Regions from separate parts of the Arthrobacter sp. DMZ02-1R genome, predicted to be linked through region 1. Evidence: riboswitches for the same ligand, from Rfam matches in the RefSeq annotation. Region 1 holds a riboswitch; the other holds the start of a gene.
The links. A riboswitch is a leader RNA that binds a small molecule or an ion and turns the genes downstream of it on or off. The one in region 1 is predicted to bind thiamine pyrophosphate.
Positions count from the first base shown of each region.

Region 2: another riboswitch for thiamine pyrophosphate. It lies ahead of AC3ANQ_RS10070 (bifunctional hydroxymethylpyrimidine kinase/phosphomethylpyrimidine kinase); the one in region 1 lies ahead of thiO (glycine oxidase ThiO).

Region 1 is NZ_CM173230.1:1,404,790-1,408,964, reverse strand. It holds gene AC3ANQ_RS06860 (thiazole synthase) at 48-854, opposite strand; gene thiS (sulfur carrier protein ThiS) at 858-1,094, opposite strand; gene thiO (glycine oxidase ThiO) at 1,091-2,428, opposite strand; TPP riboswitch at 2,420-2,539, opposite strand; gene thiE (thiamine phosphate synthase) at 2,566-3,255, shown strand; gene AC3ANQ_RS06840 (RNB domain-containing ribonuclease) at 3,293-4,175, shown strand, end outside.
Region 2 is NZ_CM173230.1:2,048,780-2,052,954, forward strand. It holds gene AC3ANQ_RS10065 (Rne/Rng family ribonuclease) at 1-2,047, shown strand, start outside; TPP riboswitch at 2,156-2,252, shown strand; gene AC3ANQ_RS10070 (bifunctional hydroxymethylpyrimidine kinase/phosphomethylpyrimidine kinase) at 2,244-3,764, shown strand.

The DNA of each region.
Region 1 (4,175 bases):
GACGTGGAATCCTTCGCAGGATGCCCCCTGCGGCCGGCAGAAGCCCGCTAGAGGAACTCAGCCCGGCCTTCCATGGCCGAGGAGGCCAGAGCGTGCTCCCGGCGCGGGATGCGGCCCGCCTGCTTCGCCAGCCTACCGGCGATGACTGCGTGTTTGAAGGCCTCGCCCATCTGCACGGGGTTCTGGGCCCGGGTCACGGCGGTGGCCAGCAGTACGGCGTCGCAGCCGAGCTCCATGGCCAGGGCGGCGTCGGACGCGGTGCCGATGCCGGCGTCGAGCACTACCGGCACCGAAGCGCGGGACACAATCAGCTCGATGTTGTGGGGATTCAGGATGCCTAAACCGGTGCCGATTGGCGCCCCCAAAGGCATCACCGCAGTAGCCCCGAGGTTTTCCAGGCGAAGGGCCAGCACGGGGTCGTCGTTGGTGTAGGCGAAGACCTTGAAGCCACGGTCGACGAGTTTTTCGGTGGCATCCACGAGTTCCACCGCATCCGGCAGGAGCGTGTGCTCGTCGGCGATGACCTCGAGCTTCACCCAATCCGTTTCCAGTGCCTCCCGGGCAAGCTCGGCTGTCATGACAGCGTCCTTTGCGGTAAAACAGCCCGCGGTGTTGGGAAGGACACGGATCCCGTGATCCACGAGCAATTGAAACAGGGAGCCTGTTTCCGTGGGCGAGTACCTCCGCATCGCAACGGTGGTGAGTTCGGTACCCGAGGCCAGCAGGGCTGCCCCCAGACCGTCCAGGCTCGGCGCCCCGCCGGTGCCCATGATGAGGCGCGAGCTGAACTCAACGCCGTCGATCACCAAGGCGTCGGTTTGGGTGCTTGCTGTTTGGGTGCTTGCTGTGGTCATGGTTCAACCTCCCTGTACTGCGGTAACGATTTCGAGTTCGTCGCCTTCTGCGAGCGCGGTTGCAGCCCATTGGCTGCGTGGCACCACTTCGGAATTGCGCGCGACGGCGACGCCAATCTTCCGTCCGTCGGCCGCCTGGCCCTTGGCATCCAAGGCCCGTCCAGTGATGTGGGTGACGAGCGTGGTCACGGAGGCGTCGTCGCTCAGCGTGTGGTCGGCGCCGTTCAATTTGATGTTCATGCGTGGTCCTTCGGAAGAGGAATTAAGGTGGCAGGCTGCGAGCCGTTTGTCGCGACACCTGCCTTTGCGAGTGGTTTGGAGAAGCGGTCCGGGCGGAACTTGTTCCAGCGCGGATCGTCACTGCCATCCATGAGTCCGACGCAGATTTTCGCGGCTGCCGGGGTCAGGAGCACTCCGTGCCGGAAAAAGCCGCTGGCCACGATGAGGCCGGGTACTGTGAGGCCGTGCACTGCGCCTTCAGTCCCTTCGGGGCCGGCATCTGTTGCCACCCTCCCCAGCAGGGGTGCGTTGTCCGGTGTCCCCGGACGGGCACGGGCAGTGGCTTCCAGGAGTTCCAATTCGGCTACGGCCGGTACCAGCACCTGCGCGTCGCGGAGCAATTGGTATACCCCACCGGCCGACACCGGGTTCGGGGATCCACCCGAAGCCGACAAGCCGTCCTCGCGTTGCGTTGCGCCGATCACCACGGTCCCGTCCTCCCGGGGGACGATGTAGACCGGCACCCCCCGCACCACCCCGCGGACCGTTGCGGTGACCATGGGCCGAAGGTGTTCCGGAACGCGCAGCCGCAGTATGTCTCCGTACACGGGGCGTAGCGGGAGGGACAAGCCATCCGGCAGCCCGTTCAACTGGGCAGCGTGCAGCCCGTTGGCAACCACTGTTTCCTTGGCGAGCACCCGTGTGCCTGACTCGAGCTCAGCCCCGACGACGCGCCCGTCCTCCCACAGAAGGCTCACCGCCTTGTTGCGGACCGCAAAGCCCTCCTCGGCCCCCTCAACCCAACTGGAGTCACCGGGTTGGTGGTCTCCCAGTGCGCCAATAATCGCGGCCGCAAGTTTTCGCGGATCCACTTGGTGGTCGCCCGGAATGTGGAAGGCACAGGAAATCTGCGGGCTCAACAGCGGCTCACGTTCGCGTGCCTCGCGCAGCGGCACAGATTCCACCACCAAACCGTAGGCCAGCTGGACGTCCCGGAGGTCGGCGAGCGCCCGGCGGTCCGCAGCGTCCGCGCCGACGGCGATGGTCGGCGTCGTGCGGTATCCCGTACTGCGTCCGGTACTTAAGGCGGACAAGTGACGTTCGAAGTCTGGCCACAAGGCCGACGATTCGAGCATGAGTTCCAGGAGGTCTTCTTCCTGGTAGTGCAGTTCGCTGACGGGCGCCAGCATGCCCGCTGCCGCAAACGTAGCGCCGCTGGCCGGTGCGGGGTCGATGAGGACCACCGAGCGGCCGGACCTGCGGGCCTCCCACGCGATACCGAGGCCGATGACACCGCCCCCGATCACCGCCACATCGGCGTGCAGGGGTTCGTGCTGAGTCTTCACTTCGTCCATGGAGTCCTTCCCTACGCCGGTACTAGCCGGATCAGGTCAAGCGGTCGGCGCTGAAGCCCTCTCAGCCGCGCGGCGATTGTGACTGCCGCCGCGGCTCCCGCGGTACCAGCCCAGTTTAGAGGAACTACTCTGTTTCCATGACCCAGCACGATGTCCACACCACCGCCCGCCTGTACCTCTGCACCGACGCCCGCAAGCAACAGGGCGACTTTGAGCAATTTGTCGATGCCGCATTCGAGGGCGGCGTGGATATCATCCAGCTGCGGGACAAGACCATTGAAGCGGCCGAGGAACTGGAGCTCCTGGAAGTTCTGCATTCCGTGGCGCACCGTCACGGCCGTCTCTGGGCCGTCAACGACCGCGCAGATATCGCGTCCCTCTCCGGCGCTCCGGTGTTCCATATCGGCCAGAAGGACATCCCGCTGCGCTCGGCCCGGAAACTGCTCCACGACCCCACCATAATCGGCCTCTCGACGCACACGCCCGAACAGATTGACGCTGCCATTGCCGCATCGCCTGGCCGCAGCGGCCTGGACTATTTCTGCGTCGGACCGGTGTGGGCAACCCCCACCAAGCCCGGGCGTTCCGCCGTCGGGCTCGATCTCGTGAAGTACGCTGCCGAGGCCATGAAGAAGGCAGACGCAGAGACAGTGGGCGGCGTTGTGCTCCCTTGGTTCGCAATCGGCGGCGTCGACCTCAGCAACGTTGAGGAAGTGGTGCAAGCCGGCGCCAGCCGCATCGTGGTGGTCCGGGCCATCACTGAGGCAGAGGATCCGACGGCCGCAGCCCAAGCGCTCCTTGCCGCCCTGGACGCTGCGGCGGCTTAGCAAGACTCCGGGAGATTTTGGCGTTACCCTGACTTTCGTGTCATATCAGCGGATAGCACCGAATCTCACTGAAACGTCGAACACGCTCGCAGAGGCGCTGGCGGCGCTTCGAACTGAGCTTGAGCTGCCTGCCGGCTATCCCACCGAAGCGCTGCGCGATGCCGAAACTGCGGTTTCCGGTCACACGCTGCCAGCGCAGGACCTCACGGAGATTCCGTTCATCACGATCGACCCGGCATCTTCCACGGATCTCGATCAAGCCCTTTTCATGGAGCGATCGGACGATGGTTACAGGGTTCTCTACGCGATCTCCGACGTACCCTCCTTCGTCACTCCGGGAGGCGCGCTCGACGGCGAGACCCGCCACCGCGGGCAAACGTACTATGCCCCGGACGGGCGCATCCCGCTGCACCCCGAGATCATCAGCGAGCGTGCCGGAAGCCTGCTGGCTGGTCAGACGTGCGGCGCCTTCGTGTGGGACTTCGAACTCGACGCCGAGGCGGAGTTCCGCACGGTCTCCGTGCGTCGGGCCAGGGTTCGCAGCCGCGCCAAGCTCAACTACAAGGGCGTCCAAGCGGAGATCGATTCCGGAACAGCTGATCCGGTCCTGCAACTCCTCAAGGAGGTCGGGCTCAAGCGGGTGGAACTCGAACGCCGCCGAGGCGGAGCCAGCCTGAACATGCCGGAGCAGGAAATCATCCAGCTGCCCGACGGCGAGGGGTACAGGATCGTTGCTGCTCCCCCGTTGCCGGTGGAAGACTGGAACGCCCAGATTTCGCTTATGACCGGGATGGCCGCAGCCCGGCTGATGCTCGACGGAAAAGTGGGCATCTTGCGTACCATGCCCGCCCCCGATGAACGCTCGTTGCTCCATTTCAAACGGCAGGCGGGCGCCCTCGGCAAGCCTTGGCGCGACGGGA
Region 2 (4,175 bases), 640 kb from region 1:
CGTGGACCGCCAGATGATCGTTCGCCAGCGCGACGACAGGATCCAAATCGGTGTCCTGGAAGACGGCGTGCTCGCGGAGCATTTCGTGTCCAAGACACAGCAGGATTCCCTGATCGGCAACGTCTACCTGGGCAAAGTCCAGAACGTTCTGCCGTCGATGGAAGCCGCATTCGTCGACATCGGACGCGGCCGCAACGCCGTGCTGTACGCCGGTGAAGTCAACTGGGACGCCGTCACTCTGGAAGGCAAACCGCGCCGCATTGAAAACGCCCTGAAGTCCGGCGATTCCGTGCTGGTACAGGTCACCAAGGACCCCGTTGGCCACAAGGGTGCGCGCTTGACCAGCCAGATTTCGCTCCCGGGCCGCTACCTCGTGTACGTGCCCGGGGGTTCCATGACCGGCATCTCCCGCAAGCTGCCCGACGTCGAGCGCAACCGTCTGAAGAAGATCCTCAAGGATCGCCTCCCCGACAACGCGGGCGTCATTGTCCGGACCGCGGCTGAAGGTGCTTCCGAGGAAGAGCTGACGCACGATATCAACCGACTGCGGGCCCAGTGGGAAGGCATCGAAAGCCAGTCCACGTCCACCAAGATCCTCGCGCCCGAACTGTTGTACGGCGAACCGGACCTCACCATCAAAGTTGTCCGTGACGTCTTCAACGAGGACTTCTCCAAGCTCATCGTCTCCGGCGATGAAGCCTGGGACACCATCGAGGCTTACGTGACCTACGTGGCTCCGGATCTGGTAGGCCGCCTTGAGAAGTGGACTTCAGACCAGGACATCTTCTCGGCATGGCGCGTGGACGAACAGATCCACAAGGCATTGGATCGCAAGGTCTTCCTGCCCTCCGGCGGCTCCCTCGTGATCGACCGCACCGAGGCCATGACCGTTGTTGACGTCAACACCGGGAAGTTCACCGGCAGCGGTGGCAACCTCGAGGAAACCGTCACCAAGAACAACCTTGAAGCTGCCGAAGAAGTGGTCCGTCAGCTGCGCCTGCGCGACATCGGCGGAATCATTGTCATCGACTTCATCGACATGGTCCTGGAATCCAACCGCGATCTCGTGTTGCGCCGCCTGGTCGAGTGCCTCGGCCGGGACCGCACCAAGCACCAGGTTGCCGAAGTGACCTCGCTTGGCTTGGTCCAGATGACCCGCAAGCGTATGGGCACCGGACTGCTTGAGGTCTTCGGCGAGCAGTGCGAAACCTGCGCAGGGCGCGGAATCGTCACGCGCGACGAGCCCGTGGAGCACCGCCGGGCCAACGTGGTGGCCGCTGAACATCACCACCCGCGCACGGAGTCACAGCCGACTGTCCGCCCGGAGCAGCGCAAGCGCCGCCGCGGCAGGGGCACGGGGCAAGGGACAACTGAGCTTCCGCTGACCCCTCCGGCTCCGGTCCACGTCGAATCGACGGATCCTAATCGTCTGGCAGCAACCCGCGCTGCCCTCGCCACCATCGCGGCTGCGGCCCACGCTGCACACCTGCACGACGACGAGCTACACCACGCCGCGGAATCGCTCGCTGGCGGGCACGTAGCGGAAGCAACCCCGGTCCAGGCTCCCGCGGCCCCGGTTCAGGCTCCTGCTGCCGCTTCGAGTGGCGAGGAACGTTCAAAGCCTGTCCTGCGATTCGGCGGCGAGGAAGTGGCGTTGCCTTTCGTCCACCACGAAGAAGAGCCAGCGAGTGGCGCACCAGCCATGAGCTTGGATCTGTTGGCAAAGGCGTTCGCAGGCCTCGGCGAGGCCCCGGACACCGCGAGGATGGCGACAGAAGCCCAGGAAGCCCCCGCAGGGGCCTCCGCCGCTGCAACCGGGGAGTCCTCGGAATCAGGATCGCGTGGACGCCGAGGTCGCCGCAACCGTAGCGCCAGCCGGGCCCAGGGTGCCGCCAACGCCACCGACGTGGAGCACCACGAGGTTGCCGCCCCTGCCTCCGGCGGGGCCGCGCACGAGGCCAAGGCCCCCGATGCTGCTCCGGCTAAGTCGACGGCGGCAGCGGAACCGATCATCCTCGGAGTCGGCGTGCCCAAGTCCGAGCTCTGAGCGAAGTACCCTGTCCGAAGCCCCGGCCGTTTCCGCTCCTGTGAAACCGCCGGGGCTTCGGCGTTGCTGGCCATTTCAGCGGGCGCCGTGTGATCCGGGTTAAGCTAAGGGACTGACACGGGGTGCCGCGCACCAAGCCGGCTGAGACCAGACCCGTTGAACCTGTCCGGTTAGCACCGGCGAAGGGATGTCTCGTATGACTGTTTCAGCCCAATCAGCTGTCTACCCGCTCAAGGCCATCCAGCGCCCTATCCCCAGGGTCCTCAGCATTGCCGGCTCGGATCCTTCGGGTGGTGCCGGGATCCAAGCCGATCTGAAGAGCATTGCGGCCAACGGCGGCTACGGCATGGCCGTCATCACTGCGCTCACCGTACAGAACACGCAGGGGGTCACTGCCGTCCATGTGCCTCCCGTGGCGTTCTTGCGCCAGCAGTTGGACGCCATTAGCACCGACATCACGGTTGATGCCGTCAAAATCGGTATGCTCGGGGACGCCGCGGTCATCCACGAAGTTCGCCGCTGGCTCGGCGAGGCGCGCCCCGCCGTCGTCGTGCTGGATCCAGTGATGATCGCTACCAGCGGCGACCGGCTCTTGGCGGAGTCCGCTGAAACCGCACTGCGGGAACTTCTGCCCCTCGCTGACTTGGTGACCCCCAACCTTCCTGAATTGGCCATGCTGCTTGGCGAACCTGAAGCCACTGACTGGGCATCGGCGTTGGAGCAGGGCAAGCGCTTGGCTGCTGCCTGCGGAAACACCGTCCTGGTGAAGGGCGGCCATCTGAGGGGAACCGACTGCCCGGACGCCCTGGTCAACACCGGGGGACTCCTGAGCCAGGACGTCGTCGAGTTCGGCGGCCTGCGGGTGGAGACCCGCAACAGCCATGGCACGGGGTGTTCCCTGTCCTCAGCGATGGCGACGGCGAAGGCGCGGCTTGGCGATTGGGAGTCAGCACTGCGCGTTGTCAAGCCGTGGCTCCAGGAGGCGCTGACCCAGTCCGAGGTGCTGGAAGTGGGGAAAGGCAACGGACCGATCCACCACTTCCACGCGCACCAGCACGCCCTCCAACCGGGTGCTTTCGCGGTCCGGATGTGGGACGCCGCCCAATCGGAACTCGAGGCCATCTACGGACTGGACTTCATCAGGGAACTGCAGTCCGGCGCGCTTGGTGAAGAGCAGTTCACCTACTACCTGTCGCAGGATGCCATCTATCTCAACGGCTATTCCCGGGTTCTGGCGCGGGCAAGCGCCCTCGCTCCCAGCGAGACCGAACAGCTGTTCTGGGCCCGCGGTTCGCAGATGTGCCTTGAAGTCGAGTCCGAGCTGCACCGGAACTGGCTCAGCGGACGCCAGGCAAGCGGAGAACCGGGACCTGTCACCAAAGCTTACGTGGACCATTTGCTGGCGGCATCGGCGTCGGGCAGCTATGCCGTGTTACTGGCTGCCGTCCTGCCTTGCTACTGGTTGTACGCCGAGGTGGGACAGCAGCTCCATCATGGCTATCTTCAGGCGGAAGCCTCGGAGGAGCACCCTTATGCGGACTGGCTGCGCACCTATGCGGACGAGGCGTTTGCTGAGGCTACCCGCAGGGCAATCGACATCACAGATGCTGCCGCGCAGACAGCCTCCCTTGGGGAGCGGGCCGCGATGATGGAAGCATTCGCCCAATCCTGCCGCTACGAAACTGCGTTCTTTGATGCTCCACGTGTGCATGGTTGAGCCTGGTTTCTGACGCGGAAAAGTTGGATCGTCAGGCCGTTTCGGCGGGAGCCGCCGCGTGTCGGACCAACGATCCGTACTTTTCCAGGCTGGCAGGGTAAGGTAGACGGGCACGGTACCGGACGGCGACATAGCCAGTCTGTGGCAGCCATCACGTGGCAGCCTCCGGGCCTGGCCTCATTTGCAGCCGAAGGCGAAACTAGCGTAATCTAGATCTTCGGTGCTTACGCCAACACTTGGGTTATGCCCCTAGAGACCTTTCATTTGGAACTAGCCTTTCACTTGGAACTGTTTGAGGGATGACTCATGGATTCCGTACCGGAGTCCACGGCGTTGAGGCACAGCGTGAACCAGGCCCGTTTTCGGATCGGGGTTCCGCACGCAAATTTAGTAATAAACGTCGAGAGAAGT